Regions from separate parts of the Pseudomonas sp. GW456-E7 genome, predicted to be linked through region 1. Evidence: predicted binding sites of a transcription regulator. Region 1 holds the regulator's gene; the other holds the start of a gene.
The links. The regulator FliA, encoded in region 1, starts transcription of late flagellar genes. The targets are predictions, from matches to a motif close to CTAAAGTTTNNNNNNNNNNNGCCGNTAA.
Positions count from the first base shown of each region.

Region 2: the regulator FliA is predicted to act here: its motif matches at 11,249-11,276, upstream of AC07YV_RS05710 (methyl-accepting chemotaxis protein).

Region 1 is NZ_JBWKZB010000002.1:5,949-21,214, forward strand. It holds gene AC07YV_RS01520 (PAAR domain-containing protein) at 1-164, opposite strand, end outside; gene AC07YV_RS01525 (DUF2802 domain-containing protein) at 609-1,001, opposite strand; gene AC07YV_RS01530 (chemotaxis protein CheW) at 1,002-1,487, opposite strand; gene AC07YV_RS01535 (CheW domain-containing protein) at 1,561-2,496, opposite strand; gene AC07YV_RS01540 (ParA family protein) at 2,623-3,411, opposite strand; gene motD (flagellar motor protein MotD) at 3,455-4,345, opposite strand; gene AC07YV_RS01550 (flagellar motor protein) at 4,358-5,098, opposite strand; gene AC07YV_RS01555 (protein-glutamate methylesterase/protein-glutamine glutaminase) at 5,098-6,228, opposite strand; gene AC07YV_RS01560 (chemotaxis protein CheA) at 6,277-8,565, opposite strand; gene AC07YV_RS01565 (protein phosphatase CheZ) at 8,612-9,400, opposite strand; gene AC07YV_RS01570 (chemotaxis response regulator CheY) at 9,422-9,793, opposite strand; gene fliA (RNA polymerase sigma factor FliA) at 9,961-10,701, opposite strand; gene fleN (flagellar synthesis regulator FleN) at 10,698-11,528, opposite strand; gene flhF (flagellar biosynthesis GTPase FlhF) at 11,645-12,973, opposite strand; gene flhA (flagellar biosynthesis protein FlhA) at 12,985-15,114, opposite strand.
Region 2 is NZ_JBWKZB010000005.1:78,527-93,792, forward strand. It holds gene AC07YV_RS05665 (transglycosylase SLT domain-containing protein) at 1-327, shown strand, start outside; gene AC07YV_RS05670 (ABC transporter transmembrane domain-containing protein) at 455-2,254, opposite strand; gene AC07YV_RS05675 (PA1571 family protein) at 2,488-2,667, shown strand; gene pdxB (4-phosphoerythronate dehydrogenase PdxB) at 2,839-3,981, opposite strand; gene AC07YV_RS05685 (MATE family efflux transporter) at 4,227-5,636, shown strand; gene tusA (sulfurtransferase TusA) at 5,685-5,936, opposite strand; gene rlmM (23S rRNA (cytidine(2498)-2'-O)-methyltransferase RlmM) at 6,133-7,206, opposite strand; gene acnA (aconitate hydratase AcnA) at 7,429-10,170, shown strand; gene AC07YV_RS05705 (CPBP family intramembrane glutamic endopeptidase) at 10,412-11,203, shown strand; gene AC07YV_RS05710 (methyl-accepting chemotaxis protein) at 11,309-12,874, shown strand; gene AC07YV_RS05715 (alpha/beta family hydrolase) at 12,972-13,646, opposite strand; gene ccoN (cytochrome-c oxidase, cbb3-type subunit I) at 13,742-15,166, shown strand; gene ccoO (cytochrome-c oxidase, cbb3-type subunit II) at 15,177-15,266, shown strand, end outside.

The sequences.
Region 1 (15,266 bases):
ACCGCGAAACCGTTGATATCCATCCAGGGCGATCCCTGACAAACACGCCCTCCATCAGAGGTCGGGTCGTCGATTACGATGATGGGGCGCAAAGTGACGTCCGTGATTGAAGAGGGAAGACTCGGCTCGCAGTCTGAAACCGAGGGCAAATACAAGAGCCGCACGGTACTGACGGAGGTCGACTGCCACAAGTCAGCGCTTTCCTCAAACCAAGTAGTCCGAGTCCCACGACCACGTAGGACGCGTCCCAGGTGCGATCCTGCGCGACATCACGAAGCGCCTGAACGTGAAAACGGATGTGTTGAGATTGCGGGCGGGGATGGCGCTGGGGGGGCAATGTTTCGCAGGAGCGTTATCCAACGATTTGCCGGGACATTGCGTTTGCGTGAAATCTGAAGGGGAAGTTTCCGGCGGGACAGGACCCGGATGCCCGATGGTGGAGAAGGACATCGCCGAACGCGGGGATGACTACTGAGCTTTTGAGGCCGCCTTCGCGAGCAAGCCCGCTCCCACATTCGGTCTTCTGTGAACACAAATTTTGTGTACGACATTGATCCAGTGTGGGAGCGGGCTTGCTCGCGAAAGCGATTTCAACGTGATAGCAAAACTCAGTTCTTGTGAAGCTTGCTCATCAACTCCGCCTCAGCCTGGGTCAAGCCACAGGACTGGGTCAGTTCGTTGACGCTGGCGCCCATCCCGACCAATCGTGCTGCCTGGGCAAACGACAGGCTGGTCGGGTCGCGCTGTTCCAGCTGAGCGAGTTTGTCCGGCAACGGCGCAACGATCGCCCGCAGTTCATGCAGGTCTTCGCCCATGCGCACGTTGCCGTTCTGGTAGTTGTCAACGCGTTTGCCCAGGTCCTTGATGCGCTGGTCGCGCTGCGCATCGCCCTGGGCCTGTTGCGCGGCGATCAGCTTCTGGGCGCGAATGTACGCCAGGAACATTGCCAGCGTGCCTGCCCAGAACAGGAACAGGACAATGACCGCAACCTCGAGAATCAATCAGATACTCTCCAGTTCCGACCATTCTTCTTCGCTCATCATCTTGTCCAGCTCGACCAGGATGAGCAATTCGTTGTTCTTGTTGCACACGCCTTGAATGAACTTGGCGGACTCTTCGTTACCCACGTTCGGCGCGGTTTCGATTTCCGACTGACGCAGGTAAACCACTTCGGCCACGCTGTCGACCATGATCCCGACAACCTGCTTGTCGGCTTCGATGATGACGATACGGGTGTTGTCGCTGATCTCGGCATTCATCAGGCCGAAGCGCTGACGGGTGTCGATCACGGTGACGACGTTGCCGCGCAGGTTGATGATGCCCAGCACGTAGCTCGGGGCACCCGGGACCGGGGCGATTTCGGTGTAGCGCAGGACTTCCTGGACGCGCATCACGTTGATGCCGTAGGTCTCGTTGTCCAGCTTGAAGGTGACCCATTGCAGGATCGGATCTTCGGAACCTTTTGCCGCCGTTGCCTTGTCATTCATACCCTGACCCCTCAAGAAACCGCCCTGGCGGTGTGTGTTCCGTGCAACGCCATCGAGTGACGTCGCCTGTTGTTTATTTGATGTTTGTCGGTTTGTGGTTCGGCTTGCTGCCGGACATGTGCTTTGCCCCGCCACTGGCGATCAACTCCGCCAGGGAGGCGACGTCGAGCAAGGCGCACATGTGTTCAATCACCGTGCCGGCGAGCCATGGCCGCTGACCCCGGTGACTTCTCCATTTGATTTCATTCGGGTCCAGTCGCAATGAGCGGCTGACCTGATGCACCGCCAGGCCCCATTCGTAGCCCTGGACCGAAATCACGTATTGCAGGCCCTGCTTGAAATCGTCGCGGTAACGGTCGGGCATGACCCAACGCGCGGTATCGAGCACCTTGAGGTTGCCGGCCTGGCTCGGCAGGATGCCCAGGAACCATTCCGGCTGGCCGAACAACGGCGTCAGCTCGTGACCGGCCAGGGAATAGATCGATCCCAGGCATACCAGCGGTACCGCCAGGGTCAAGCCGGCGACATCGAACAGCAGGCATTCGAAAGGCTCGGCGGCCCAGGACGGACGACCCTCGGTATCCACCGGTGGCGGCGTATTGCTCGGTGGCAGATGCACTTCGACGACGGGCGGTACCAGTACCTGAGGCTCCTCGATAACAGGAGTCTCCAGCACTTCGGCCTCTTTAATCGGCGCCACCAGGGTTTGCAATAACGGCGCAATGGTCGATACCGGTGCCAGAACGGGTTCCGGAGCATCGATCACGACGACGGAAGTCCTGGCCAAAGGCGCAGTCACCGCAGTGGCTGCCACCGCGATTTGCTGCGCATCCCGGGCCTGTTCTTCCAGCACGGCAGCCTGGAACTCGTCCAGCACGCCTTGCTCTTCGACGACGCTCAGCGCTTCGACAACCTCGGCCATCTCCTCGGTTGCGTCTTGCAGCAAGTTATCCAGATACGACTGCAACGCCAGTTGCGGGCGCGATGTTGTCTTTACCAGACGATTCATGAGCGCTCACCTGTAGGAGCGAGCTTGCTCGCGATGAACCTGAGAGCGCCACGGGGTGCCAGGTTTCCCGCGTCATCGTTGACGACCATCGCGAGCAGGCTCGCTCCTACAGGGATCGAGGTCATGTCACGCCACCTGCGCAACAAGTTGCGCCGCCAGCAGATGCTTGAGCAACGCACGGTAAGCGAGAACGCCACGGCTCTTGCCGTCGAACTGCGAAGGCGTCAGCCCGGCACGGCTGGCATCGCGCAGGCGCGTGTCCACCGGGATATAGCCTTGCCAGATTTCATCGGGGAACTTGTCGCGCAGCACGCGCAAGGTTCCGAGGGACGCCTGGGTGCGGCGGTCAAACAGGGTCGGCACGATGGTGAATGGCAATGCCTGTTTGCGCGAGCGGTTGATCATCGCCAGGGTGTTGACCATGCGCTCGAGGCCCTTGACCGCCAGGTGTTCGGTCTGCACCGGGATCACCAGTTGCTGGCTCGCCGCCAAGGCATTGACCATCAGCACGCCGAGCAAGGGCGGGCTATCGATCACGGCGTAATCGAAGTCCTGCCACAGTTGCGCCAGGCTCTTGGCAATCACCAGGCCCAGACCGCTCTGCCCCGGCGACTGGCGCTCGAGGGTGGCCAGCGCGGTGCTGGACGGCAACAGGGAAATGCGTTCGTCGCTGGTCGACAGCAACAGTTGGCCCGGCAGGCCTTGGGGCACGTTGCCCTTGTGCAGGAACAGATCGTAGTTGCTGTGTTCCAGGCTGTCGGGATCGTAGCCGAAGTAGCTGGTCATGGAGCCGTGGGGGTCGAGATCGACCACGACCACGCGCTTGCCCGCCTCGGCCAGCAACCCGGCTAAAGCGATGGAGGAAGTGGTTTTACCGACACCACCCTTTTGATTGGCGACTGCCCAGACTCTCATTCGGATTGTTCCTCCCGACCGAACGGATCGGCCGAGAAATAGCTCAACGTGTTAATGCGGGCGACGGAGAATTGACGGCGTTCTCTCGTACCGGCGACTTGACCGGGGTCGGTGCAGTTTGTGTGCCAGCACGCTTCAACGCGGCATCCGGTTGCGCATGGGCGGTTCCGGTACCGGTCAGGCTGCGACGAACATCGAGGTTGCGCGACACCACCAGCACCACGCGACGGTTGCGGGCGCGGCCTTCGGCGGTGGCGTTGTTGGCCACCGGCTGAAACTCGCCGTAGCCCACCGACGCCAGGCGACCGGGATTCACCCCTTGCATTGCCAGCATGCGCACGATGCTGGCCGAGCGCGCCGAGGACAGCTCCCAGTTGGTCGGGTACTGCGCAGTGCGGATCGGTTGATCGTCGGTGAAACCTTCGACATGGATCGGGTTGTCGAACGGCTTCAGGATCGCCGCGACCTTGTCGATGATGCTGAACGCGATGTCGCTGGGCATGGCATCGCCGCTGCCGAACAACAGGCTGGAATTGAGCTCGATCTCGACCCACAACTCATTGCCGCGCACGGTCATCTGGTTGGAGCTGATCAAGTCACCGAACGCCGCGCTGATGTCGTCGGCGATGCTCTTGAGCGGATCGCTGGCGCCGGAGACACCGGCATCGACCTGGTCACTGTCCTTGACCAGCGGCTTGGCCGGGGTCACGGTCTTCGGTCGCTCGTCACCGATGGGGATCGGCTTGAGCGCGCGATCGGAATCGGTGAAGACCCCGATCAGGGCTTCGGAAATGACCTTGTACTTGCCTTCGTTGATCGAAGAGATGGAGTACATCACCACGAAAAAGGCGAACAGCAAAGTGATGAAGTCCGCGTAGGACACCAGCCAGCGTTCGTGGTTGACGTGTTCTTCATGCTGGCGACGGCGAGCCATGAGCTTATTCCCTTAATCCATGAAGCCCTGAAGCTTCAACTCGATGGAGCGAGGGTTTTCACCTTCGGCGATCGACAGCAGTCCTTCCAGCAACATTTCGCGATAACGCGACTGGCGCAGTGCGATGGCTTTGAGTTTGGCGGCAATCGGCAGCAGCACCAGGTTGGCACTGGCCACGCCGTAGATGGTGGCGACGAAGGCCACGGCGATGCCGTTACCCAGTTGCGACGGATCACCCAGGTTGCCCATGACGTGAATCAGGCCCATCACCGCACCGATGATGCCGATGGTCGGCGCATAACCGCCCATGCTTTCGAAGACCTTGGCCGCTTCGATATCGCGGCTTTCCTGGGTGTAGAAATCCACTTCCAGAATGCTGCGGATCGCTTCCGGCTCGGCGCCGTCGACCAGCAGTTGCAGGCCTTTGCGAGCGTAATTGTCAGGCTCGGCGTCGGCGATGCCCTCAAGACCCAGCAGGCCTTCCTTGCGGGCGGTCAGGCTCCAGTTCACCACGCGATCGATGCCACCGGCCAGGTCGACGCGAGGCGGGAACAGGATCCAGGCGAGGATCTGCATGGCGCGCTTGAAGGCGCTCATCGGTGATTGCAGCAGCGCCGCGCCGATGGTGCCGCCGAGCACGATCAGCGCGGCCGGGCCGTTGGCCAGGGCGCCCAGATGACCGCCTTCAAGGTAATTGCCGCCGATGATGGCGACAAAGGCCATGATGATGCCGATCAGGCTTAGAACATCCATCAGATGCACGCCTCGACCAGGTGCTTGCCGATGTCGTCGAGGCTGTACACCGCGTCGGCGAGTTCAGCTTTGACGATGGCCATCGGCATGCCGTAGATCACGCAACTGGCTTCGTCCTGCGCCCAGATCGAACTGCCGCCCTGCTTGAGCAGGCGCGCGCCTTCACGGCCATCGGCGCCCATGCCGGTCAGGACGACCGCCAGAACTTTGTCACCGTAGGACTTGGCTGCCGAACCGAAGGTGATGTCCACGCACGGCTTGTAGTTGAGGCGCTCGTCACCCGGGAGGATTTTCACCGCGCCGCGACCATCGATCATCATCTGCTTGCCACCCGGCGCCAGCAGCGCCAGGCCCGGACGCAGGATGTCACCATCCTCGGCTTCCTTGACGCTGATGCGGCAGAGCTTGTCCAGGCGCTCGGCGAAGGCCTTGGTGAAGGCGGCCGGCATGTGTTGAACCAGCACGATCGGGGCCGGGAAGTTGGCCGGCAATTGGGTCAACACCCGTTGCAGGGCCACCGGGCCACCGGTGGACGTACCGATGGCCACCAGTTTGTAGTTTTTGCGTTTTGGCGCGGGCGACGACGTAGCGGGTGCATGCGTACGCACCGGGATCGGTGCCGGTGCCGGACGCGCGGGCGCGCTGCTGGTAAAACTGCCCACGCTGGAAGGCGCAGGCGTCGGCGCTGGCGCAGCGACGGGCGCCGGAGCGCTGTAGTGACTGACACGACGATTACTGCGCGAGATGCTGAGAATCTTCTCGCACAGCAGTTGCTTGACCTTCTCGGGGTTGCGCGAGATGTCTTCGAAATTCTTCGGCAGGAAGTCCACCGCACCGGCATCCAGCGCATCGAGGGTGACCCGGGCGCCTTCATGGGTCAGCGAGGAGAACATCAGGACCGGGGTCGGGCAGCGTTGCATGATGTGCCGCACGGCCGTGATGCCGTCCATCATCGGCATCTCGTAGTCCATGGTGATCACGTCGGGCTTGAGGGCCAGCGCCTGATCGATCGCCTCTTTGCCGTTGGTCGCCGTGCCGACGACCTGGATATTCGAATCCGCTGAAAGAATTTCCGAGACGCGGCGGCGGAAAAACCCCGAATCGTCCACCACCAGGACTTTGACTGCCATAAACACTCCATTAGATGGAGCGAGGCCAGGCGCCCCGCTCCACCAGAATCAAATACACCGTGTGGCGTAACGCTTGAGCATGCTCGGAACATCGAGAATCAGCGCGATGCGGCCGTCACCGGTGATGGTGGCGCCGGACATGCCCGGAGTTCCCTGGAGCATTTTGCCCAACGGCTTGATGACCACTTCTTCCTGGCCCACCAGTTGATCGACGACAAAGCCGATCCGCTGCGTGCCCACCGAAAGGATCACCACATGGCCCTCGCGCTGCTCTTCGTGAGCGGCGGAGCTGACCAGCCAGCGTTTGAGGTAGAACAATGGCAACGCCTTGTCCCGCACGATCACCACTTCCTGGCCGTCCACGACGTTGGTGGTCGACAGGTCGAGGTGGAAGATTTCGTTGACGTTCACCAGGGGGAACGCAAACGCCTGGTTGCCGAGCATGACCATCAGCGTCGGCATGATCGCCAGGGTCAGCGGCACCTTGATGACGATCTTCGAACCCTGGCCCTTGGCCGAGTAGATGTTGATCGAACCGTTGAGCTGGGAAATCTTGGTTTTCACCACGTCCATGCCCACGCCGCGACCCGACACGTCGGAGATCTCGGTCTTGGTCGAGAAACCCGGGGCGAAGATCAGGTTGTAGCACTCGGTGTCGCTCAGTCGATCGGCCGCGTCCTTGTCCATCACGCCGCGTTTCACCGCGATGGAACGCAGGACATTCGGGTCCATGCCTTTACCGTCATCGGAGATCGACAGCAGGATGTGATCGCCTTCCTGCTCGGCCGCCAGGATCACCTTGCCGCCACGGGCCTTGCCCGAGGCTTCGCGTTCTTCCGGTGATTCGATGCCGTGGTCGACGGCGTTGCGCACCAAGTGGACCAGCGGATCGGCCAGGGCCTCGACGAGGTTCTTGTCGAGGTCGGTTTCTTCGCCGACCAGTTCCAGGTTGATCTCTTTCTTGAGCTGGCGAGCCAGGTCGCGAACCAGGCGCGGGAAGCGCCCGAAGACTTTCTTGATCGGTTGCATCCGGGTCTTCATGACCGCGGTTTGCAGGTCGGCGGTGACCACGTCGAGGTTCGACACGGCCTTGGACATGGCTTCGTCGCCGCTGTTGAGACCCAGGCGGACCAGGCGGTTACGCACCAGCACCAGCTCGCCGACCATGTTCATGATCTCGTCCAGACGCGCGGTATCGACGCGTACGGTGGTCTCGGCTTCGCTCGCCGGTTTTTCTGCCGGTGGCGCGGCCGGGGCGCGGGCAGCAACCGGTGCGGCGGCTGCCCGCGCTTCGGCTGCCGGCGCTTCGGCTTTTGGCTCGGGGGCCTTGGCCACAGGTTTCGGCGCCGCCTTGGCTGCCGGTGCCGGTGCCGCAACAGCCGCGTTCGAACCGTTGGCCGCCGTCGCGGTGCCGACTTCGCTGAACTTGCCCTTGCCGTGCAATTCGTCGAGCAGCGCTTCGAACTCGTGATCGGAAATCAGATCGCTGCCAGCCGCCGCCGCGCTTGGGACAACAGGTGCAGGCACCGAAGCAATGGCCGACTCCAGCGCCTCGACAGCAAAGTTGCCCTTGCCATGCAACTGGTCGAGCAGTGCTTCAAATTCGTCGTCAGTAATATCGGAACTGTCGCCCGGCGCTTTCGGTGCTTCTGGCGCAGCCGGAGCCTGCGCAATCGCATCGACGGCAAACTGGCCTTTACCGTGCAACTGATCGAGCAACGACTCGAACTCGGCATCGGTGATTTCGTCGCTGGCAGCCGCATCGCTTGCGGGTGCCTCGCTTGCAGGTGCGTGGGCAACTGCCGGCGCCTCGGCCTGTGCCTTGACGGCATTGAGCGAGTCCAGCAATTGCTCGAATTCGTTATCGGTAATATCGCCTGAGTCGGCTTCAGCCACCGGCGCTTCAACCACGGCGGCAACAGGTGCAGCAACCTCTTCGTCAGCCGATTGCGGCTCGGCCAGACGGGCCAGCGCCGCCAGCAGTTCAGGTGTCGCCGCCGTGATCGGGCTGCGCTCGCGGACTTCGCTGAACATGCTGTTCACCGCGTCCAGCGCTTCGAGAACCACGTCCATCAATTCCGAGTCGACGCGACGCTCACCCTTGCGCAGGATGTCGAACACGTTCTCGGCGATGTGGCAGCACTCCACCAGCTCGTTGAGCTGGAGGAAGCCGGCGCCCCCTTTTACAGTGTGAAAACCGCGAAAAATTGCATTGAGCAAATCCGCATCATCCGGACGGCTTTCCAGCTCGACCAGTTGCTCGGACAGTTGCTCTAGAATCTCGCCGGCCTCAACCAGGAAATCCTGAAGGATCTCTTCATCGGCGCCGAAGCTCATCAGGGGGGTGCTCCTAAAGGTCTAAAAACCCAAAAAACCTGAAACTCTAAAATCCCAGGCTGGATAGCAAATCGTCCACATCGTCCTGACCGGACACAACGTCTTCTCTTTTATCGGCATGAATCTGCGGACCTTCACCCTGAGAGAGATGTTTTTGTGGATCTTTTTCAGCAAGCATCGCTTCACGGTCATGTTCGATGCCCGCAAAGCGGTCCACCTGACTGGCCATCAGCACGAGCTTGAGCAGGTTGCTTTCAACTTCGGTGACCAGTTGGGTCACACGCTTGATCACTTGCCCCGTGAGGTCCTGGTAATCCTGGGCGAGCAGGATGTCGTTCAGGTTGCCCGACACCGCGCGATTGTCCGTGCCGCTGCGCACCAGGAAGCCGTCGACCCGCCGGGCCAGTTCACGAAACTCTTCGGCACCGACTTCACGACGCATGAAGCGCCCCCAGTCCGTGCTCAAGGCCTGGGCTTCCTCCGCCAGGCTGTTGACCAGCGGCGTGGCATTTTCCACCAGATCCATGGTGCGGTTGGCCGCGGCCTCGGTCAGCTTGACCACATAACCCAGGCGCTCGGTGGCGTCGGTGATCTGCGACACTTCTTCGGCTTGCGGCATGTGCGGGTCAATCTGGAAATTGACGATCGCGCTATGCAGTTCGCGAGTGAGCTTGCCCACTTCCTGATACAGGCCGCGGTCACGGGTCTGGTTGAGCTCATGGATCAATTGCACCGCGTCGCCGAACTTGCCTTTTTCAAGGCTCTCGACCAATTCGACGGCGTGTTTTTTCAGGGTCGACTCAAAATCGCCCAATGAAGTTTCGTTATTGCCCATAGCTCCCCCGTGGCGCACTCATCAACCGATGCGTTCGAAAATCTTCTCGATTTTTTCTTTCAACGCCTGGGCCGTGAAGGGCTTGACCACATAGCCGTTAACGCCGGCCTGGGCCGCTTCGATGATCTGCTCACGCTTGGCTTCAGCGGTCACCATCAGCACCGGCAGGTGCTTGAGCTTTTCATCGGCACGCACGTGACGCAGCAGATCGATGCCGGTCATGCCCGGCATGTTCCAGTCCGTTACCAGAAAGTCGATGCTTCCGCTGTTGAGCACCGGAATGGCGGTAGTGCCATCGTCGGCCTCGACGGTGTTGGTGAACCCAAGGTCACGCAGCAGGTTCTTGATGATCCGCCGCATCGTTGAGAAGTCATCAACGATGAGGATTTTCATGTTCTTGTCCAATTCGACCTCCAAGCAGTCTTAAACGCGCCCAGCACCTGGACGCGCCATTTCAATCAATCCGGCAAAGCACTCAATGACTGTCTGGAGCACAACAGATCGGGACCGGCGCAGTTCAACACCACACCAGTCTCTTTCGCAGTGTCCCCACACTGCCTTCAGCGCGCTCGCCACTCCCCCAAACGCCCCCGCAAGCGGGCCGCGCACTGGCTGTGTAACTGGCTGACCCGAGATTCGCTGACCCCCAGGACCTCACCGATTTCCTTGAGGTTCAACTCTTCGTCGTAGTACAGCGCCAACACCAGTCGCTCACGCTCCGGCAAATTGGCAATCGCATCCGCCAGCGCAGCCTGGAAGCGTTCATCTTCCAGATCGCGTGACGGCTCGAGATGAGCACTCGCGCCATCCTCGTGCAGCCCTTCGTGCTCGCCGTCCTGCAACAGATCGTCGAAACTGAATAACCGGCTGCCCAGGGTGTCGTTCAAAATTCCGTAGTAATCGTCGAGACTCAATTGGAGTTCGGCCGCAACTTCGTGATCTTTAGCGTCACGGCCGGTTTTCGCTTCAATCGAGCGAATGGCGTCGCTGACCATGCGCGTATTGCGGTGAACCGAACGTGGCGCCCAGTCCCCCTTGCGCACTTCATCGAGCATGGCGCCGCGGATTCGAATGCCCGCGTACGTCTCGAAACTGGCGCCTTTGCTGGCGTCATATTTGGTCGACACCTCAAGCAGGCCGATCATCCCGGCCTGGATCAGGTCTTCGACCTGGACACTGGCCGGCAAACGCGCCAGCAAGTGGTAAGCAATGCGTTTAACCAGCGGCGCGTAACGCTCGATCAGCTCGTACTGCGCATCACGAGCCGATTTTTTGTAGAGGTTGTAACCGCTGGCTGTCATAGAACAGGTCCTGCTGTTTGCTGCACGAGACGCTCGACGAAAAACTCCAGGTGCCCGCGCGGGTTGGCAGGCAGCGGCCAGGTATCGACCTTCTGCGCGATGGCCTTGAACGCCAGCGAGCACTTGGAACGCGGGAAGGCCTCGTAGACGGCGCGCTGCTTCTGCACAGCCTTGCGCACGCTTTCGTCGTAGGGCACCGCGCCGACGTATTGTAGGGCGACGTCGAGAAAGCGATCCGTGACCTTGGTCAACTTGGCGAACAGGTTGCGCCCTTCCTGCGGGCTCTGGGCCATGTTGGCCAGGACGCGGAAGCGGTTCATGCCGTAGTCGCGATTGAGCAACTTGATCAAGGCGTAGGCATCGGTAATCGAGGTCGGCTCGTCGCACACCACCAGCAGTACTTCCTGGGCTGCGCGAACGAAGCTGACGACCGACTCACCAATGCCCGCAGCGGTGTCGATCACCAATACGTCGAGGTTGTCGCCGATATCACTGAAGGCCTGGATCAGGCCTGCGTGTTGCGCAGGGCTCAGATGCACCATGCTCTGTGTGCCGGATGCGGCCGGAACGATACGGATGCCGCCTGGCCCCTGCAGCAATACATCGCGCAGTTCGCAGCGGCCTTCGATCACGTCGGCCAGGGTACGTTTGGGTGTCAGGCCCAGCCGAACGTCAACGTTCGCCAGTCCCAGGTCGGCGTCCAGCAGCATGACGCGCCGGCCAAGCTCAGCCAAAGCCAGGGACAAGTTCACTGACACGTTAGTTTTCCCGACGCCACCTTTGCCGCCGGTCACCGCGATCACCTGTACGGGATGCATGCTGCCCATGTTATTTCTTTACCTTGTCTTGCATAGACGGAGGCCACATTACTGGCTGCGCGTTCACAAACGGAACAATGCATGGCAGACCATCGATGTAGGTACAAAAACGATTCATTATTACCTCAGCCAACCTGCTTGGTCGGGCTGTGGTAGATGTCAGCGAACATGTCAGCCATGGCTTCTTCGCTGGGTTCTTCCTGCATTTGCACGCTGACGGCGCGACTGACCAACTGATGACGGCGCGGCAGATGGAGATCATCCGGAATCCGCGGGCCATCGGTCAGGTACGCCACTGGCAGCTCATGACTGATGGCCAGGCTCAACACCTCGCCCAGGCTTGCCGTTTCATCCAGTTTAGTCAGGATGCAGCCAGCAAGCCCGCAACGCTTGTAACTGTGATAAGCGGCGGTTAGAACCTGTTTCTGGCTGGTGGTTGCCAGGACCAGATAATTTTTTGAGCGGATGCCACGACCGGCCAGGCTTTCGAGCTGCATGCGCAGGGCCGGGTCGCTGGCCTGCAGGCCGGCGGTATCGATCAGCACCACGCGCTTGCGCAGCAATGGATCCAGCGCCTGCACCAGGGACTGGCCCGGATCGACGTGGGTCACCGGCACATTGAGAATGCGCCCCAGGGTCTTGAGTTGTTCCTGGGCACCGATGCGGAAGCTGTCCATGCTCACCAGCGCAATGTTCTGCGCGCCGTACTTGAGCACGTAACGGGCAGCCAGCTTGGCCAGGGTGGTGGTCTTGCCCATGCCGGCAGGGCCGACCATGGCGATGACTCCACCCTCTTCCAGCGGCTCGACGTCCGGGGTAACGATCATGCGCGCCAGGTGCGCCAGCAACATGCGCCAGGCCTGACGAGGCTCCTGGATTTCGCTGATCAGTGCCAGCAGGTCGCGCGACAGCGGGCCAGACAGGCCAATGCGTTGCAGGCGACGCCAGAGGTTGGCCTGGTCCGGACGGCTGCCTTGCAGCTGGTTCCAGGCCAGGGACCCGAGTTGTACTTCCATGAGTTCGCGCAGACTGTTGAGCTCGAAGCGCATCGAGTCGAACGCGCGCGGGTCCACGCCACCGGACGCTGGTACAGCAGCTGGTGCGGGGCGACGGGGTTCGGCGTAGGTCGGTTCGATCAGCGGCTCGGCGGCGGTCAACGGCAAGCCGGCGAACAGCTGGCGGTTGGTTGCATTGTCGCTCTCGCCATCGCTGCGCAGGCTCAATTCGGCCTGGGCGGTGACGATCCGCGACTGAGTCTTGCGCAGCTCGTCCTCGAGCTCCATGTTCGGGACACGCGGCGCCAGCGCCGACAACTTGTAATCCAGTGCAGCCGTCAGCTCGACGCCCCCGGCAATCCGGCGGTTGCCGATAATGGCTGCATCAGCGCCCAGCTCATCGCGAACCAGCTTCATGGCCTGACGCATATCGGCGGCGAAAAAACGCTTAACTTGCATAAACCACTACCTCAGCCGTTGGGCCCTACTGTCGCAACGATGGTCACTTGCTTGTTGTCAGGGATTTCCTGGTAAGCCAACACGTGCAAACCCGGGACTGCGAGCCGGCCGAATCGCGAGAGCATCGCGCGAACCGGACCGGCCACCAGCAGAATCACCGGCTGACCTTGCATCTCCTGGCGCTGCGCCGCGTCGATCAACGAACGTTGCAGCTTCTCAGCCATGCTTGGCTCCAGCAGAACACCCTCTTCCGAGCCTTGTCCTGCCTTTTGCAGACTATTGAGCAATATCTGTTCCAACCTTGGCTCCAGCGTGATAACTGGCAGCTCCGACTCAGTACCTACAATGCTTTGGACGATTGCACGGGAGACGCCAACCCGCACGGCAGCCACCAGCGCGGCGGTATCTTGACTCTTGGCGGCATTGTTGGCGATGGCCTCGGCAATGCTGCGGATATCGCGAACCGGCACTTGCTCGGCCAACAGCGCTTGCAGCACCTTGAGCAGCTGCGACAGTGAAACCACGCCCGGCACCAGCTCCTCAGCCAGCTTCGGCGAGCTTTTGGCCAGCAATTGCATGAGTTGCTGCACTTCTTCGTGACCGATCAGTTCACTGGAATGCTTGTAGAGTATCTGGTTCAAGTGGGTGGCCACCACTGTACTGGCATCGACCACCGTGTAACCAAGGGACTGCGCCTGGGCACGCTGGCTGATTTCGATCCAGACCGCCTCCAGGCCGAAAGCCGGATCTTTGGCGGTAATGCCGTTGAGCGTACCGTAGACCTGCCCCGGGTTGATCGCCAGCTCGCGATCCGGGTAAATCTCCGCCTCCGCCAGGATCACCCCCATCAGGGTCAGGCGATAGGCACTCGGCGCCAGGTCGAGGTTGTCGCGGATGTGCACGGTCGGCATCAGGAAGCCCAGATCCTGGGACAGCTTCTTGCGCACACCCTTGATCCGCGCCAGCAACTGGCCGCCCTGGTTGCGATCCACCAGCGGAATCAGGCGATAGCCCACTTCCAGGCCGATCATGTCGATGGGCGTCACGTCATCCCAGCCAAGCTCCTTGGTTTCCTGGGCGCGGGCCGGCGACGGCAGCAACTCCTGCTGGCGCTTGACCTCTTGCAGGGCCTGAACCTTGGCGACGTTCTGCTTTTTCCAGAACAGGTAGGCGCCACCGGCCGCCAGCGCCGCCATGGTCAGGAACGAGAAGTGCGGCATGCCGGGCACCAGGCCCATGACCGCCATCAAGCCTGCCGCCACCGCCAGCGCCTTGGGCGAGGCGAACATCTGGCGATTGATCTGTTTGCCCATGTCTTCCGAACCGGACGCACGGGTCACCATGATCGCCGCTGCTGTCGATAACAACAGTGATGGCAATTGCGCCACCAAACCGTCACCGATGGTCAACAGCGCATACACCTTGCCGGCATCACCGAAGGTCATGCCGTGCTGGAAGATACCGACCGCCATGCCGCCGATCAGGTTGATGAACAGGATCAACAGGCCGGCAATCGCGTCACCCCGGACGAATTTGCTGGCACCGTCCATGGATCCGTAGAACTCGGCTTCCTGGGCGACTTCCGAGCGGCGGGCCTTGGCCTGGGCCTGATCGATCAGGCCGGCGTTGAGGTCGGCGTCGATCGCCATTTGCTTGCCCGGCATCGCATCGAGGGTGAAACGCGCGCTCACCTCGGAAATCCGCCCCGCACCCTTGGTTACCACGACGAAGTTGATGATCATCAGGATCGCGAAGACCACGATACCGACCACGTAGTTACCGCCGATCACCACCTCGCCGAACGCCTGGATCACCTTGCCGGCGGCTGCGTGACCGTCCTGGCCGTGGAGCATCACCACCCGCGTGGAGGCCACGTTCAATGCCAGGCGCAACAGCGTCGCCACCAGCAGGATGGTCGGGAACACCGCGAAATCCAGCGGGCGCAAGGCGTAGACGCACACCAGCAGCACGACGATGGACAGGGCAATGTTAAAGGTGAAGAACACGTCCAGCAGGAACGGCGGCACCGGCAACATCATCATCGCCAGCATGACCAGCAACAACAGCGGCACGCCCAGATTGCCTCGACTGAGGTCGGCAATGTTGCTGCGGGCACTGTTGATTAACTGAGAGCGATCCACCGGTTTTCCCCGTTCCTTTAAAGCAAACTTTTGACGCCTGAAGCAGGCGCAGGGCGGCTACTGCAAGAAGCTTTCCAACTTTTGCAAAGGCTTGGAATAGAGGTTTTCGCTGGCAAAAAAGATCGCAGCCTTCGGCAGCTCCTACAGGTTCA
Region 2 (15,266 bases), on a different contig from region 1:
AGCATTCCCTATAGCTCGCCACAGCAACTGTTCGATCCGGACAAGAACATCCAGCTCGGCGCCGCTTACCTGAGCCAGGTGCACAGCCAGTTCAACGGCAACCGCGTCCTCGCCTCCGCCGCCTACAACGCCGGCCCGGGTCGCGTGCGCCAATGGTTGCGCGGTGCCGACCACCTGAGTTTCGATGTGTGGGTGGAAAGCATCCCGTTCGACGAAACCCGCCAGTACGTGCAAAACGTGCTGTCGTACTCGGTGATTTACGGCCAGAAGCTCAACTCGCCACAGCCGATCGTGGATTGGCATGAGCGGTATTTCGACGATCAATGACCGGTAATGTAGGAGCTGCCGCAGGCTGCGATCTTTTGATCCTGCTCTAAAAAATGCCCGCATCAAACGATGCGGGCATTTTTGTCAGGGGTCTTCAAGATCAAAAGATCGCAGCCTGCGGCAGCTCCTACAGTTCGGCGGTAGCCTTGCCGTCACTGAACTGCAAGGCCGCCAGGCGTGCATACAAGACATTGCTGGCAATCAGTTCCTGGTGCGTCCCTACCGCCACCAGTTTCCCCTGATCCATTACCGCGATCCGGTCGGCATTTTTCACCGTGGCCAGGCGATGGGCGATCACCAGAGTGGTTCGATTCTTCATCAGGCTCGGCAGCGCCTGCTGGATCAGGTGCTCACTCTGGGCATCGAGGGCGCTGGTGGCTTCGTCGAGGAGCAGGATCGGGGCGTCCACCAGCAACGCGCGGGCGATGGCCAGGCGTTGGCGCTGGCCGCCGGAAAGGCCGAGACCGCCATCCCCCAGATGAGTCTGGTAACCGTTGGGCATGGCTTCGATAAAGTCATGGGCGTAAGCGATCTTTGCCGCTTCCTGTACCTCGGCCAGCGTCGCCTGCGGATTGCCGTAGCGAATGTTGTCTTCAATGCTGCCGAAAAACAGCGCCGGGGTCTGTGACACCAGGGCGAAGCAGCGGCGCAGGTCCAGCGGATCGAGTTGAGTCAACGGCACGCCATCGAGCAGGATGCGCCCCTCGGCCGGGTCGTAGAAACGCAACAGCAAGTCATACACCGTCGACTTGCCGGCCCCGGATGGCCCGACCAGCGCCAGCGTCTCACCGGCATTGACCGTCAGGCTCAAGCCGTCGACGGCATAACTTTCCGGCCGCGACGGGTAGGAAAAACGCACATTTTGCAGTTGCAGGCGACCCTCGACCCGTTCCGGCAGCGTCACCGCGCCCGCGACCGGTGGCAGGATGATGTTTTCCGAACGCAACAACTCGGCAATCCGCTCGGCCGCGCCGGCTGCCCGCTGCAATTCCCCGATCACCTCGCTCAAGGTGCCGAACGCACTGCCGACGATCAGGCTGTAGAACACGAACGCCGCCAGCTCGCCGGCGGAAATTCGCCCGGCGATGACGTCCATCCCGCCGACCCAGAGCATCACCCCGACCGCGCCCAGGACCAGCACGATCACCAGGGTAATCAACCACGCCCGCTGGAAGATGCGCTTGCGTGCGGTGTTGAACGCCTCCTCCACGGTCACGGCAAACCGTCGCTCGTCCTGGACCTGATGGTTGTAGGCCTGCACGGTCTTGATCTGCCCCAGGGTTTCGGAAACATAGCTGCCGATGTCGGCAATCCGGTCCTGGCTCAGGCGCGAGAGGTTACGCACCCGGCGACCGAAAATCAGGATCGGCGCGATCACCAGGGGCAAGGCCACCACCACGATACTGGTGAGCTTGGGGTTGGTGATGAACAACAGGACGATCCCGCCGATCACCATCAACAGATTGCGCAGGAACAACGACAGCGAAGACCCGATGACCGATTGCAGCAGCGTGGTGTCGGCGGTCAGGCGGGACTGGATTTCGGAGCTGCGATTGTCTTCGTAGAAACCCGGGTGCAGGTAGATCAGGTGATTGAACACATCACGCCGGATATCGGCGACGCAGCGCTCGCCGATCCACGACACCAGGTAAAACCGTGCAAAGGTTCCGATCGCCAGCCCCACGACCAGCAACATGAACAGGCCAATGGACTGATTGAGCAGGTGTGGCGACTGGGTCATGAACCCCTTGTCCACCAGCAGGCGGATGCCCTGCCCCATGGACAAGGTGATACCAGCGGTGACGACCAACGCCAGCAAGGCGCCGAAGGCCTGCCAGCGATACGGCGCAATGAATCGACTGGCCAGGCGAACAGCACGGCGGTGACGGGCAGAGAGCATCGCAAACTTCCGGGACAAGACAATCATTAGGGTCAGCCTACACCGCTCAATGGGGTGGCTCGCTGCAAATCACAATGAGTCAGGTTAATTATGTCCACCAACACTAGAGGCTAGACGCTATTGGTCTAAAGTTCGGGTAGCCACGCGAAGGCATTTCTGCTGCACTGGTTCTGTCCCCCCGGAAAGATCGCAGGGAGTTGTCATAGCCCGGTCACCTGGCGGTTCTACAGTAAGCACACTACCTGATGAGGAGACAGGCCATGTCCTTGCAACACAGCAGCGATGACAAGATTCAAGTGATCCGCACGCAACCAGACCAGTCTCTGGGCTGCTCGATTATCGACGAGCAAGGCCGCGAAGTACCGATCACTGAAGAAATGATCCAGAAAGCTTGCAGCGAACTGGAAAAGCGATTGGTCAAGCCTGCCGAACAAGAGTGATATAGCCACCGTCTTCTTGACCCGGCCCATTGTTGGCCGGGTTTTTTATGGGCGCCTGTCTGGACATTGTGGGGCGCCCTTCGCGAGCAAGCCCGCTCCCACAGGGGATTTGTGGTGCATGAAGATCCAGTGTGGGAGCGGGCTTGCTCGCGAAAGGGCCGCCACGGTCTATCAGATTGCCGCCGCCCCCAACGCCGCCACAATCCGCTGCAACTCAGGCGCATCCCCCTCGATCCGCACCTGCAACCCGTCGATCTCACGGCGCGAAGGATAATTCTTGCGCAACACATCGAATGCCGCGCGCTGTTCGCTGACACTGCCGACAAGGCTGCGACGGAAATCCGCATCGTCACGACGCGGGTCATACACGCCACGGCACAGCATCGCCAAGGCCCAGGCCGGGTCGCTTTGCGCATTCAGGGTCACGTGCGACAGCCAGGGTGCCGGCAGCAAATCGCTCAGGCTGACGCGGGCCGGTTGCCCGAGGAAATCGCAATAGGCCTGATAAATCTGCGCGGTGCCCCGCTGCTTGCCGTCGAGGCTGTAACCGGCAATGTGCGGCGTGGCCAGCACGCACAACTCAGCCAGCGCCACGTCGACTTCAGGCTCACCTTCCCAGACATCGAGCACTGCTTGCAGGTCTTCGCGTTCCAGCAGCACATCGCGCAGTGCCGCATTGTTGACCACCGGTCCGCGGCTGGCATTGATCAGCCAGGTACCGGATCTGAGCTGGTTGAGGCGTTTTTCATCGAACAGATGCCAGGTCGATTGAGGCCCCTGCTTGGTCAGCGGCGTGTGCAGGCTGATGACGTCGCACTGTTCGATGATCTGCTCAAGGCTGACGTAGTCGCCGCCTTCAGTCGCCTGCCGGGGTGGATCGCACACCAGCACCTTCCAGCCCAGGCCCTGCAGGACCTTGACCAGTCGGCCGCCCACCTCGCCGGCGCCGACCACGCCGTAGGTACGCCGGGTCAGGTCGACCCCTTCGATTTCGGCCAGGGTCAGCAAGCTGCCGAGCACATAGTCGACCACGCCGCGGGCATTGCAGCCCGGTGCGCTGGACCAGGTGATGCCGGCCTGCTGAAAGTAATCCAGGTCCAGATGATCGGTGCCGATGGTGCACGTACCGACAAAGCGCACCTTGCTGCCTTCGAGCAGCGCGCGATTGACGTTGGTCACTGAACGCACCAACAGCACATCGGCCTGCTCGACCGTGGCACGGTCGATGGCGCGACCCGGCACCCGGCGGATTTCACCGAAGCCTTCAAAGAAGGCATCGAGCAGGGGGATATTTTCGTCGGCAACAATCAGCATGGCAGGCTCCTTTGGCGGATCGGCAGTGTAGGCGTAGATGCCTCGTTACGCCTAGCCTGCATACCGTGTAGGAGCTGTCGGAGGCTGCGATCTTTTGATCTTGCTCTTAAAAACAAAGTCAAAAGATCGCAGCCTGCGGCAGCTCCTACAGAGATTACAAATCCATAACACGGGTCTTTTCCTGACTGCCGCGTCAACGCGTAGAATGCGCGGCTGTGCATCAAAACCTCTTGGACGTTTCGCTATTGAATCCTGTTATTGAAAGTACCGTCGCCACCGCTCCTGCGCGCACGACACCCGTTCGCCTGGAACTCAAGGGCCTGCTCGGCCTGGCCCTGCCCATCATGATCGCGCAACTGGCCACCACGGCCATGGGCTTCGTCGATGCGGTGATGGCCGGCCGCGTTAGCCCACGGGACCTGGCTTCGGTGGCCCTGGGCAACTCGATCTGGATTCCGGTCTACCTGTTGATGTCCGGCGTTCTGCTGGCAACCACACCCAAGGTCGCACAACGCTTTGGCGCCGCGCAGTTCGACGAGATCGGCCCGCTGGTGCGCCAGGCGCTGTGGCTGGCCTTGTGTGTCGGCTTGATCGGCAGCGGCCTGCTGCTCGGCGCCGAGCCGATCCTGCACTGGATGAAAGTCGATCCGCAATTGATCGAGCCGAGCATGGGTTACCTGCACGGGATCGCTTTCGGGTTTCCCGGCATGGCGTTCTATTACGTATTGCGCTGCTACAGCGATGGCATGGGGCGTACCCGCCCGAGCATGGTCATCGGCTTGTGCGGCCTGCTGCTGAACATCCCGCTGAACTATGCGTTGATCTACGGCCATTTCGGCGCACCGGCCCTGGGCGGCGTCGGTTGCGGCTGGGCCAGCGGCATCGTGATGTGGTTCATGGCGTTGAGCATGGCCGGCTGGACCTTCTGGGCCCCCTTCTATGCCCGCACCCGGGTGCTGGTGCGCTTCGACCGCCCGCAATGGGCCGTGATCAAGCGTCTGGTCGGCATTGGCCTGCCGATTGGCATTGCCGTCTTTGCCGAGTCCAGCATCTTCGCGGTCATCGCGCTATTGATCGGCAGTCTCGGCTCTACCGTGGTGGCCGGGCATCAGATCGCCCTCAATATCAGCTCGTTGCTGTTCATGATTCCTTATTCGCTGGGCATGGCGGTGACCGTGCGCGTCGGTCAGGCACTGGGGGCCGGCAATCCCTGGCAGGCGCGTTTCGCGGCGAAGGTCGGGCTCGGCGCGGCACTGGTGTTCGCGGCGTTCTCGGCGGCCCTGATCCTGCTCCTGCGCGAACCTATCGCCTCGATCTACACGCCTGACAAGGCTGTGATCCAGATTGCGTCGATGTTGATTGTGTATGCCGCGCTGTACCAGTTTTCCGATGCCATCCAGGTGATATGCGCGGGCGCGTTGCGTGGGTATCAGGACACCCGGGTGACCATGATCCTGACCTTGTTCGCCTATTGGGGCATCGGCCTGCCGGTCGGCTACGTGCTGGGACTGACCGATTGGTTCGGTCCGGCCAGTGGCCCGAGCGGGCTGTGGGAAGGGTTGATTGCCGGTTTGAGCTGCGCGGCGCTGATGTTGTCGATCCGCCTGACGCTCAGTGCGCGCCGGCGAATTCGTAACAGCCGCTCGGCGGGCTGACTGCACAAACAAAAAGACCTGCGTTTGCAGGTCTTTTTTTGGGTGTCATCAGCCGGACTTCTTGCGAATCCAGTAGAGGTAGGTGCCCTCCTCCTCGTGCTGCGCCACCAGTTCGTGGTCGAGAAACACACAGAACTTGGGAATGTCACGACGGGTCGACGGGTCTGTGGCGATGACCTTGAGCAGGCCACCGGGCACCAGGTCACGGATGTGCTGGTGCAGCATCATCACCGGCTCGGGGCAGTTGAGGCCGGTGGCATCGAGGGTGCCGTCTACCGGCGTATCAAGCATTTCACTCATGATTCACTCCTGAAACTGGCCGGCATTGTCGCGCATTGCCGGGTGTTCGGTCACCTGTGGCATTACGCCGCCCTTGTGGGATGACCACTGACCTGTGGGAGCGGGCTTGCTCGCGAAAGCGGTGTGTCAGCAGCGTTGACGTCGACTGACACGACGCCTTCGCGAGCAAGCCCGCTCCCACATTGGTCCGTCGGTATCAGCGGGACTTGGGTTTCTTCACGTCCAGCCGGCGCAAATGGCAGGTCACTTCCTCACGGTCGTGGTACAGCTGCTTGCAGCCGATCTCAACCTTGATGCCCCGCGCCTTGAAACCCTCGGCAATGCGCTCGAGCAGACGCTTCACCTCGGCATAGCGCTGTTTCATCGGCAGCTTGAGGTTGACCACCGCCTCGCGGCAATGGCCGTCACCGATCCACTCTTCCAGCATCGCCGCATTGCGCGCCGGCTTCTCGACGATGTCGCAGACCATCCAGTCCACCGGCTGCTTGGGCTTGAAGGTGAAACCGTCGGCCATCAGGTGTTGCACCAGACCGGTGTCCATCAGGCTTTCGGCCATCGGGCCGTTGTCGATGGCGGTCACCAGCATGCCGCGGTTGACCAGTTGCCAGGTCCAGCCACCCGGAGCAGCCCCGAGGTCGACGCCGGTCATGTCGCTGTGCAGACGCTCGTCCCACTGGTCGCGCGGGATGAAGTGATGCCAGGCCTCTTCCAGCTTCAGGGTCGAGCGGCTCGGCGCCTCCCGAGGAAACTTCAAACGGGGAATGCCCATTGGCCACATCGCCGAGTTGTTCGACTCGGCCAGCCCCATGAACACCTCACGACCACTTTTGAAGGTCAGCAACAGCCGCGGCTTGTGAGCGTCTTCCACCAGTTTGCCGGCGGCCATCAGCGCTTTGCGCAGGTGCACTTCGAACTTTTTGCAGAAGTTCGACAGTTCCTTGCCATCATTGGTGTCGACCATTTCCAGCCACAGGCTGCCGCACAGCGGAAAGTCCGCCATATGGGCGAGGATCACGCTGATGCGGTCGGTTTCCGGCAGATCGATGAAAATCCCCCGGGCCCACTGGCGCGGGAAGATCAGCTCGGCGAAACGCTGCCCGCGCATCAGGCGCTCGGCGCCGTCTTCTTCGGTGCAGACGAATTCGGCGCAAGCGGTGGCGGCTTTGGCCTTGGCGTAGCCGGCCACGTTCAAGCGCGCGGCGAGGTCGGAAATCTCGGAACAGACTTCACCTTCGAAGCCCGGCCGGCAATGCATGAATAGGGTGTTCATTCTTACTCCTGGGCAATGGCGATGAATTTCGGCCACTGCACGATGCCCAGGCTTGCCCTGAAGCAAAGCCTGTCACGAAAACCGGCGCATGATAGCCGAGATCGGAACCTGGGGTCTGTCCATAGAGTCCAGTTATTAGCCAGCTACCGAAAACAGGGCTAGGTTTAAGGCTCTGTCCGTCCCCTCAGTCCGTAGCCGTGCGGACTTCAAGGAGTGATCGTAATGCCGTCCCTCGATAGCCTGAAGACGTTGAAAACCCTGCAAGTCGGCAACAAGACCTACCACTACTTCAGCCTGCCCGACGCCGCCAGGAGCCTGGGCGAGCTGGACAAGTTGCCGATGTCGTTGAAAGTCCTGCTGGAGAACCTGCTGCGCTGGGAGGACGAAAAAACCGTCACCGGCGCCGACCTCAAGGCACTGGCCGCGTGGCTCAAGGAGCGCCGCTCCGACCGGGAAATCCAGTACCGCCCGGCGCGGGTGCTGATGCAGGACTTCACTGGCGTTCCCGCCGTGGTCGACCTGGCCGCCATGCGCGCGGCGATGGCCAAGGCCGGCGGCGATCCACAGCGCATCAACCCGCTGTCGCCGGTGGACCTGGTGATCGACCACTCGGTGATGGTCGACAAGTTCGCCAGCAGCAGCGCCTTCGAGCAGAACGTCGACATTGAAATGCAGCGCAATGGCGAGCGCTATGCGTTCCTGCGCTGGGGCCAGAGTGCCTTCGACAACTTCAGCGTAGTGCCGCCGGGCACCGGGATCTGCCACCAGGTGAATCTTGAATACCTCGGTCGCACGGTCTGGACCAAGGACGAGGACGGCCGCACCTATGCCTTCCCCGACACCCTGGTCGGCACCGACTCCCACACCACCATGATCAACGGCCTCGGCGTGCTCGGCTGGGGTGTCGGCGGTATCGAGGCGGAAGCGGCGATGCTGGGGCAACCGGTGTCGATGCTGATTCCCGAAGTCATCGGTTTCAAACTCACCGGCAAGCTCAAGGAAGGCATCACCGCCACCGACCTGGTGCTGACCGTCACCCAGATGCTGCGCAAGAAAGGCGTGGTGGGCAAATTCGTCGAGTTCTACGGCGACGGCCTAGCCGACCTGCCGCTGGCCGACCGCGCGACCATCGCCAACATGGCGCCGGAATACGGCGCCACCTGCGGTTTCTTCCCGGTGGACGACGTCACGCTGGAGTACCTGCGCCTGTCCGGCCGCCCCCTTGAAACAGTGCAACTGGTCGAGGCCTACAGCAAGGCCCAGGGCCTGTGGCGCCTGCCCGGCCAGGAGCCGGTGTTCACCGACAGCCTGGCGCTGGACATGGGCAGCGTCGAAGCCAGCCTCGCGGGACCAAAACGCCCGCAGGACCGGGTGTCGCTGCCGAATGTCGCGCAAGCCTTCAGCGACTTCGTCGACCTGCAATTCAAACCCACCAGCAAGGAAGAGGGTCGCCTCGAAAGTGAAGGGGGTGGTGGCGTCGCCGTCGGCAACGCAGATATGGCCGGTGAAGCGGATTACGATTACGAAGGCCAGACCTATCGCCTGAAAAACGGCGCCGTGGTCATCGCCGCCATCACCTCCTGCACCAACACCTCCAACCCGAGCGTGATGATGGCGGCCGGGCTGGTGGCGAAGAAGGCCGTGGAAAAAGGCCTGAAACGCAAACCCTGGGTGAAGAGCTCGCTGGCCCCCGGCTCGAAGGTGGTCACCGACTACTATAAGGCGGCCGGCCTGACCCGCTACCTCGATGAACTGGGCTTTGCCCTGGTCGGCTACGGCTGCACCACCTGCATCGGCAACTCCGGGCCGCTGCCGGAACCCATCGAGAAAGCCATCCAGCAAGCCGACCTCACCGTGGCATCGGTACTCTCGGGCAATCGCAACTTCGAAGGCCGGGTGCATCCCCTGGTGAAAACCAACTGGCTGGCCTCTCCGCCACTGGTGGTCGCCTATGCGTTGGCGGGTACGGTACGCACCGACCTCAGCCGCGAACCGCTGGGCGAAGACAAGGACGGCAAACCGGTTTACCTGCGCGACATCTGGCCCAACAGCAAAGAAATCGCCGATGCGGTGAGCCAGGTCAACACCGCCATGTTCCACAAGGAATACGCCGAAGTGTTTGCCGGAGACGAACAATGGCAGGCGATCGAGGTTCCGCAAGCGGCGACCTATGTCTGGCAGGACGACTCGACCTACATCCAGCACCCACCCTTCTTCGACGACATCGGCGGCCCGCCGCCCGTGGTCAAGGATGTCAGCGCAGCGAACATTCTCGCCCTGCTCGGCGACTCGGTGACCACTGATCACATCTCCCCCGCCGGCAACATCAAGGCGGACAGCCCGGCAGGGCAGTACCTGCGCGACAAAGGCGTGGAACCGCGGGACTTCAACTCCTACGGTTCGCGACGCGGCAACCATGAAGTGATGATGCGCGGCACCTTCGCCAACATCCGCATTCGCAACGAAATGCTCGGCGGCGAGGAAGGCGGCAACACCCGTTACATTCCCACCGGGGAAAAAATGCCGATCTACGACGCCGCCATGCGCTATCAGGCATCGGGCACCCCGCTGGTGGTGATTGCCGGCCAGGAATACGGCACCGGATCGAGCCGCGACTGGGCGGCCAAAGGCACCAATCTGCTGGGCGTCAAAGCGGTCATCGCCGAAAGCTTCGAACGCATCCACCGCTCCAACCTGGTGGGCATGGGCGTGCTGCCGTTGCAGTTCAAGCTGGATCAGAACCGCAAGAGCCTGAACCTCAACGGCAGTGAAACCCTGGACATCCTCGGCTTGACCGGTGTCGAGCTGACGCCACGGATGAACCTGACACTGGTCATCACCCGCGAGGACGGCAACCGCGAGAAGATCGAGGTGCTGTGCCGCATCGATACGCTCAATGAGGTGGAGTACTTCAAGTCCGGAGGGATTCTGCATTACGTGTTGCGGCAGTTGATTGCCTCCTAGCCATGCGCTGATACAAACACCGCCTTCGGGCGGTGTTTTTTGTCTGGGAGCCCGCCAGTACAATCGCTCGCCTCATGCTCACCCTTTCATGCCTGACACATGAGCAAATGTGGGAGCGGGCTTGCTCGCGAATACGGTGTATCAGTCGACATAACTGTTGAATGTTATGGCCTCTTCGCGAGCAAGCCCGCTCCCACAGAACATCAGGGGCGTTCGCAAGACTTCGGCTCAAGGACTTCACATGGTTGCCACGCAATGGATTTTTCTGTTCCTCCTCTCCATCGGCTACTGCATGGCACTGTATTTCAGCAGCATGAGTTGGTCAGCGATGATTTCCGTCGCTTTACTGCTGGTCTGCGGTTTTGCCGTTCGCCAGCAAACGCTTCAGTTCGGTCGCTACCTCGGTCATGGCCTGTTCATCATTCTCGCGCTGGCCCTGGCGACGCATTGGTGGCCCGGCTTCCATAACGGTCAAGTCATAGCGCCGCAGCGTTTCACCGACGACGCGGTGCCGTTTTCCATGTACCTGAACCTTGATAAGCCCCTGATCGGTTTCTGGCTGTTGCTGGTCTGCCCGTGGATTGTCAGTCGGCGATCCCTGCGCCTGTTCCTGCCTTCCAGCGCCATTGCGCTGACTTTGAGTGCCGTGCTGGCGCTGGGCGGTGCGCTGCTGCTGGGTGTCATCGCCTGGGCGCCGAAATGGCCTGATCAGGCCTGGCTGTGGCTACTGAACAATCTGCTGCTGGTGACGCTGGTCGAGGAAGCGCTGTTCCGCGGCTACATCCAGGGTGGCCTGAGCCGTTGCCTGAAAAACCTGCGCCATGGCGAAAACCTTGCCCTGCTCCTGGCTTCGTTGATCTTCGGCCTGGCCCATGCCGGGGCAGGCTGGCAATGGGTCCTGCTGGCCAGCCTGGCCGGGATCGGCTATGGCCTGGCCTACCGTTTTGGAGGACTGACAGCAGCCGTCGCTACTCACTTCGGCTTGAACCTGCTGCACTTCAGCCTGTTCACCTATCCGATGCTCGCCGGCTGACGCAAGGGTCATTTTGCGACGCATCGCTGATTTTCGAAAAATAACCTCAACAATCCGCCGGTCTTGCCGATACAGCACTTGAAAGCCTTGCGGATTAAAAAAGCCATGCGTAACAACCAGCCAATTACACAACGCGAGCGGACCTTCCCGGCCCAGCAACGGTTGATTTCCACCACCGATGCCAAGGGCATGATCACCTACTGCAACGACGCCTTTGTCGAAATCAGCGGGTTTTCCCGAGAGGAGCTGATCCGTGCACCGCACAACCTGGTCCGTCACCCCGATGTCCCGGCCGCGGTGTTCGCACACATGTGGGGCACACTGAAACAAGGCTTGCCATGGATGGGCATTGTGAAGAATCGCTGCAAGAGCGGTGACCACTACTGGGTGAACGCCTATGTGACACCGGTCTTCGAAGGCAATCAGGTGGTCGGTTACGAGTCAGTGCGGGTCAAGCCCACCGCCGAACAGATCCGCCGTGCCGAAGCGCTCTACCAACGCATCAACCAGGGCAAGTCGGCCATTCCCTCCTCGGACAAATGGCTGCCGATCCTGCAGGACTGGCTGCCGTTCATTCTGGTCAGCCAATTGAGTTTCATGATCGGTGCATCGCTGAACTCCCATTGGGGTTTTGCCCTGGCCGCCGGTCTCTCGGTGCCGCTGGGCCTGATGGGCCTGCAGTGGCAACAGCGCGGTATCAAGCGTTTGCTGCGCCTGGCCGAGCAGACCACCTCCGACCCATTGATCGCACAGATGTACACCGACAGTCGCGGCGCCCAGGCGCAGCTGGAGATGTCCATCCTCAGTCAGGAAGCACGCTTGAAAACCTGTCTGACGCGTCTGCAGGATACGGCCGAGCACTTGACCGAGCAGGCCAGGCAGTCCGATGCCCTGGCGCACAACAGCTCCAGCGGCCTGGAACGTCAACGGGTCGAGACCGAGCAGGTGGCCACCGCGGTCAACCAGATGGCCGCGACCACCCAGGAAGTCGCCAGCCACGTGCAACGCACCGCCGACGCCACCCAGGAAGCCAATCGGCTGACCGGTCGCGGTCGTGACATCGCCGGGGAAACCCGCGAAGCCATCCAGCGCCTGTCGGTGGTGGTGGGTGAAACCGGCGTGACCGTGACCCAGCTGGCCAAGGACAGCAACGAAATCGGTGGTGTGGTCGACGTGATCAAAGGCATCGCCGACCAGACCAACCTGCTGGCCCTGAACGCCGCCATCGAAGCGGCCCGCGCCGGTGAGATGGGTCGTGGTTTTGCGGTGGTGGCCGACGAAGTCCGTCAGCTGGCGCAACGCACCAGCGAGTCCACCGGGCAGATTCATGCGCTGATCGCCAAGCTCCAGCAAACCGCCGGTACTGCGGTGCAAACCATGGAAGCCGGGCATCGTCAGGCGGAAGAAGGCGTGGCGCGGGTGCTGGAAGCGGACCAGGCGCTGGTGGGGATCAGTGAAGCGGTGGCCAACATCACCGACATGACCACCCAGATCGCCGCCGCGACCGAAGAGCAAAGTGCCGTGGCCGAAGAAATCAGCCGCAACATCAGCAACATCTCGGCGCTGGCGGACCAGACCTCGGAACAGGCACAGAACTCGGCGTTGTTGAGTGAAGAGCTGACCAAAACCGCGAATACCCAGTATTCGTTGGTGGAGCGGTTCAACCGCTGACAGCAAAGTCAAAAGATCGCAGGCTGCGCCAGCTCCTACAGGGACCACATTCCCCCTGTAGGAGCTGCCGAAGGCTGCGATCTTTTGATCTTGCTTCTTACAAAAAACCAGCCACCCTGCCCGCCGCAGCCGCCAAATGCTGCTCATGACTAAACCCGGAAGCCTTCAACGGCTTCAAGTCATGATCCCCCGCCGCCAGCCAGAACACCTCAATGCTCGGTGACAACGTGTAAGCCTCGACCGCCTCGCGATTGCCCAACGCATCGCGCTCGCCCTGCACAATCAGGGTTCGGGTTTTCAAAGCAGCCAAATGCTCCACCCGTGGCTTCTCCGGCTTGCCCACCGCATAAAACGGATACCCCAGGCACACCAGCGCATCCGCGCCCAACTCATCGGCGAGCAAACTGGCCATGCGCCCGCCCATGGACTTGCCGCCGATGGCCAGCGGCCCAGTGACATGGCGTCGCACCTGGGCATACACCTCGCGCCAGCATTCGAGCAGTTTCGGCGCCGGATTCGGTGGGCGCTTGCCGCCGTCGAGGCGCCGCTGCGCCATGTAGGGAAATTCAAAGCGCAACACGTTGACGCCTTGTGCGGCGAGGCGTGCAGCCATGTCGCTCATCCAGTCGCTGTCCATCGGTGCGCCGGCGCCGTGGGCGAGGATCAGCGTCGCCGTGGCCTTGCCAGTGGCGGCATTCCACAACCATCCATGATCCCGCACGCACTGCGCCCATTGATCCCCGTCAATACCGGCCTTGTGCCCTTTGTCCATGCTTGCCTCGCTTTTAGTCTGCCTATAACTCCGGCCGAAGGGTGCGCTGCCTTGCGCGAGTGCGCTCACTTCGGCTGAACCGTGGATGGGGAACCATGAACACTTCTATCAGTACCGCCTACAACTACAAGGTGGTCCGCCAATTCGCCATTATGACGGTGGTGTGGGGCATCGTCGGCATGGGGCTCGGGGTTTTTCTCGCTGCCCAGTTGGTCTGGCCCGAACTCAACTTCAATTTGCCCTGGACCAGCTTCGGTCGCCTGCGCCCGCTGCACACCAACGCGGTGATCTTCGCCTTCGGCGGCTGCGCGCTGTTCGCCAGTTCGTTCTATTCGGTGCAACGCACCAGCCAGACGCAACTGTTTGCACCGAAAATCGCCGCGTTCTGCTTCTGGGGCTGGCAGCTTGTGATCCTGCTGGCGGCCATCAGCCTGCCGCTGGGCTACACCAGTTCCAAGGAATACGCCGAGCTGGAATGGCCGATCGACATCCTGATCACCATTGTCTGGGTCGCCTACGCCATCGTGTTCTTCGGCACGATCATGCAGCGCAAGACCAAGCACATCTATGTCGGCAACTGGTTCTTCGGTGCGTTCATCATCACCGTGGCGATCCTGCACATCGTCAACAACATGGAATTGCCGGTCAGTTTCACCAAGTCCTACTCGCTGTACGCCGGTGCCACCGACGCGATGGTGCAATGGTGGTACGGCCACAACGCCGTGGGCTTTTTCCTCACCGCCGGTTTCCTCGGCATGATGTATTACTTCGTGCCGAAACAGGCCGAGCGCCCGGTGTATTCCTATCGCCTGTCGATCGTGCACTTCTGGGCGCTGATCACCCTGTACATCTGGGCAGGACCCCACCACCTGCACTACACCGCGCTGCCGGACTGGGCACAGTCGCTGGGCATGGTGATGTCGCTGATCCTGCTCGCGCCGAGCTGGGGCGGCATGATCAACGGCATGATGACCCTGTCGGGCGCCTGGCATAAGTTGCGCAGTGACCCGATCCTGCGCTTCCTCGTGGTGTCGCTGGCGTTCTACGGCATGTCGACCTTCGAAGGGCCGATGATGGCGATCAAGACGGTCAACGCCCTCTCCCACTACACCGACTGGACCATCGGCCACGTACACGCCGGCGCCCTGGGCTGGGTGGCGATGATTTCCATCGGCGCGCTGTACCACATGATCCCGAAAGTCTTCGGACGCGAGCAGATGCACAGCATCGGCCTGATCAACGCGCACTTCTGGCTCGCCACTATCGGCACCGTGCTGTACATCGCCTCGATGTGGGTCAACGGCATCGCCCAGGGCCTGATGTGGCGTGCGGTGAACGAGGACGGCACGCTGACCTACTCCTTCGTCGAGACCCTGGTGGCCAGCCACCCAGGCTTCGTCGTGCGGCTGGTGGGCGGCGCGATCTTCCTCAGCGGCATGTTCCTGATGGCCTACAACACCTGGCGCACCGTGCGGGCCTCGCAGCCTGCCGAAGTCGCCGCTGCCGCGCAGATGGCCTGAGGAGTCCGCCATGAAACACGAAACTATCGAGAAAAACGTCGGCCTGTTGTTGCTGCTGATGATCCTGGCCGTGAGCATCGGCGGCCTGACCCAGATCGTC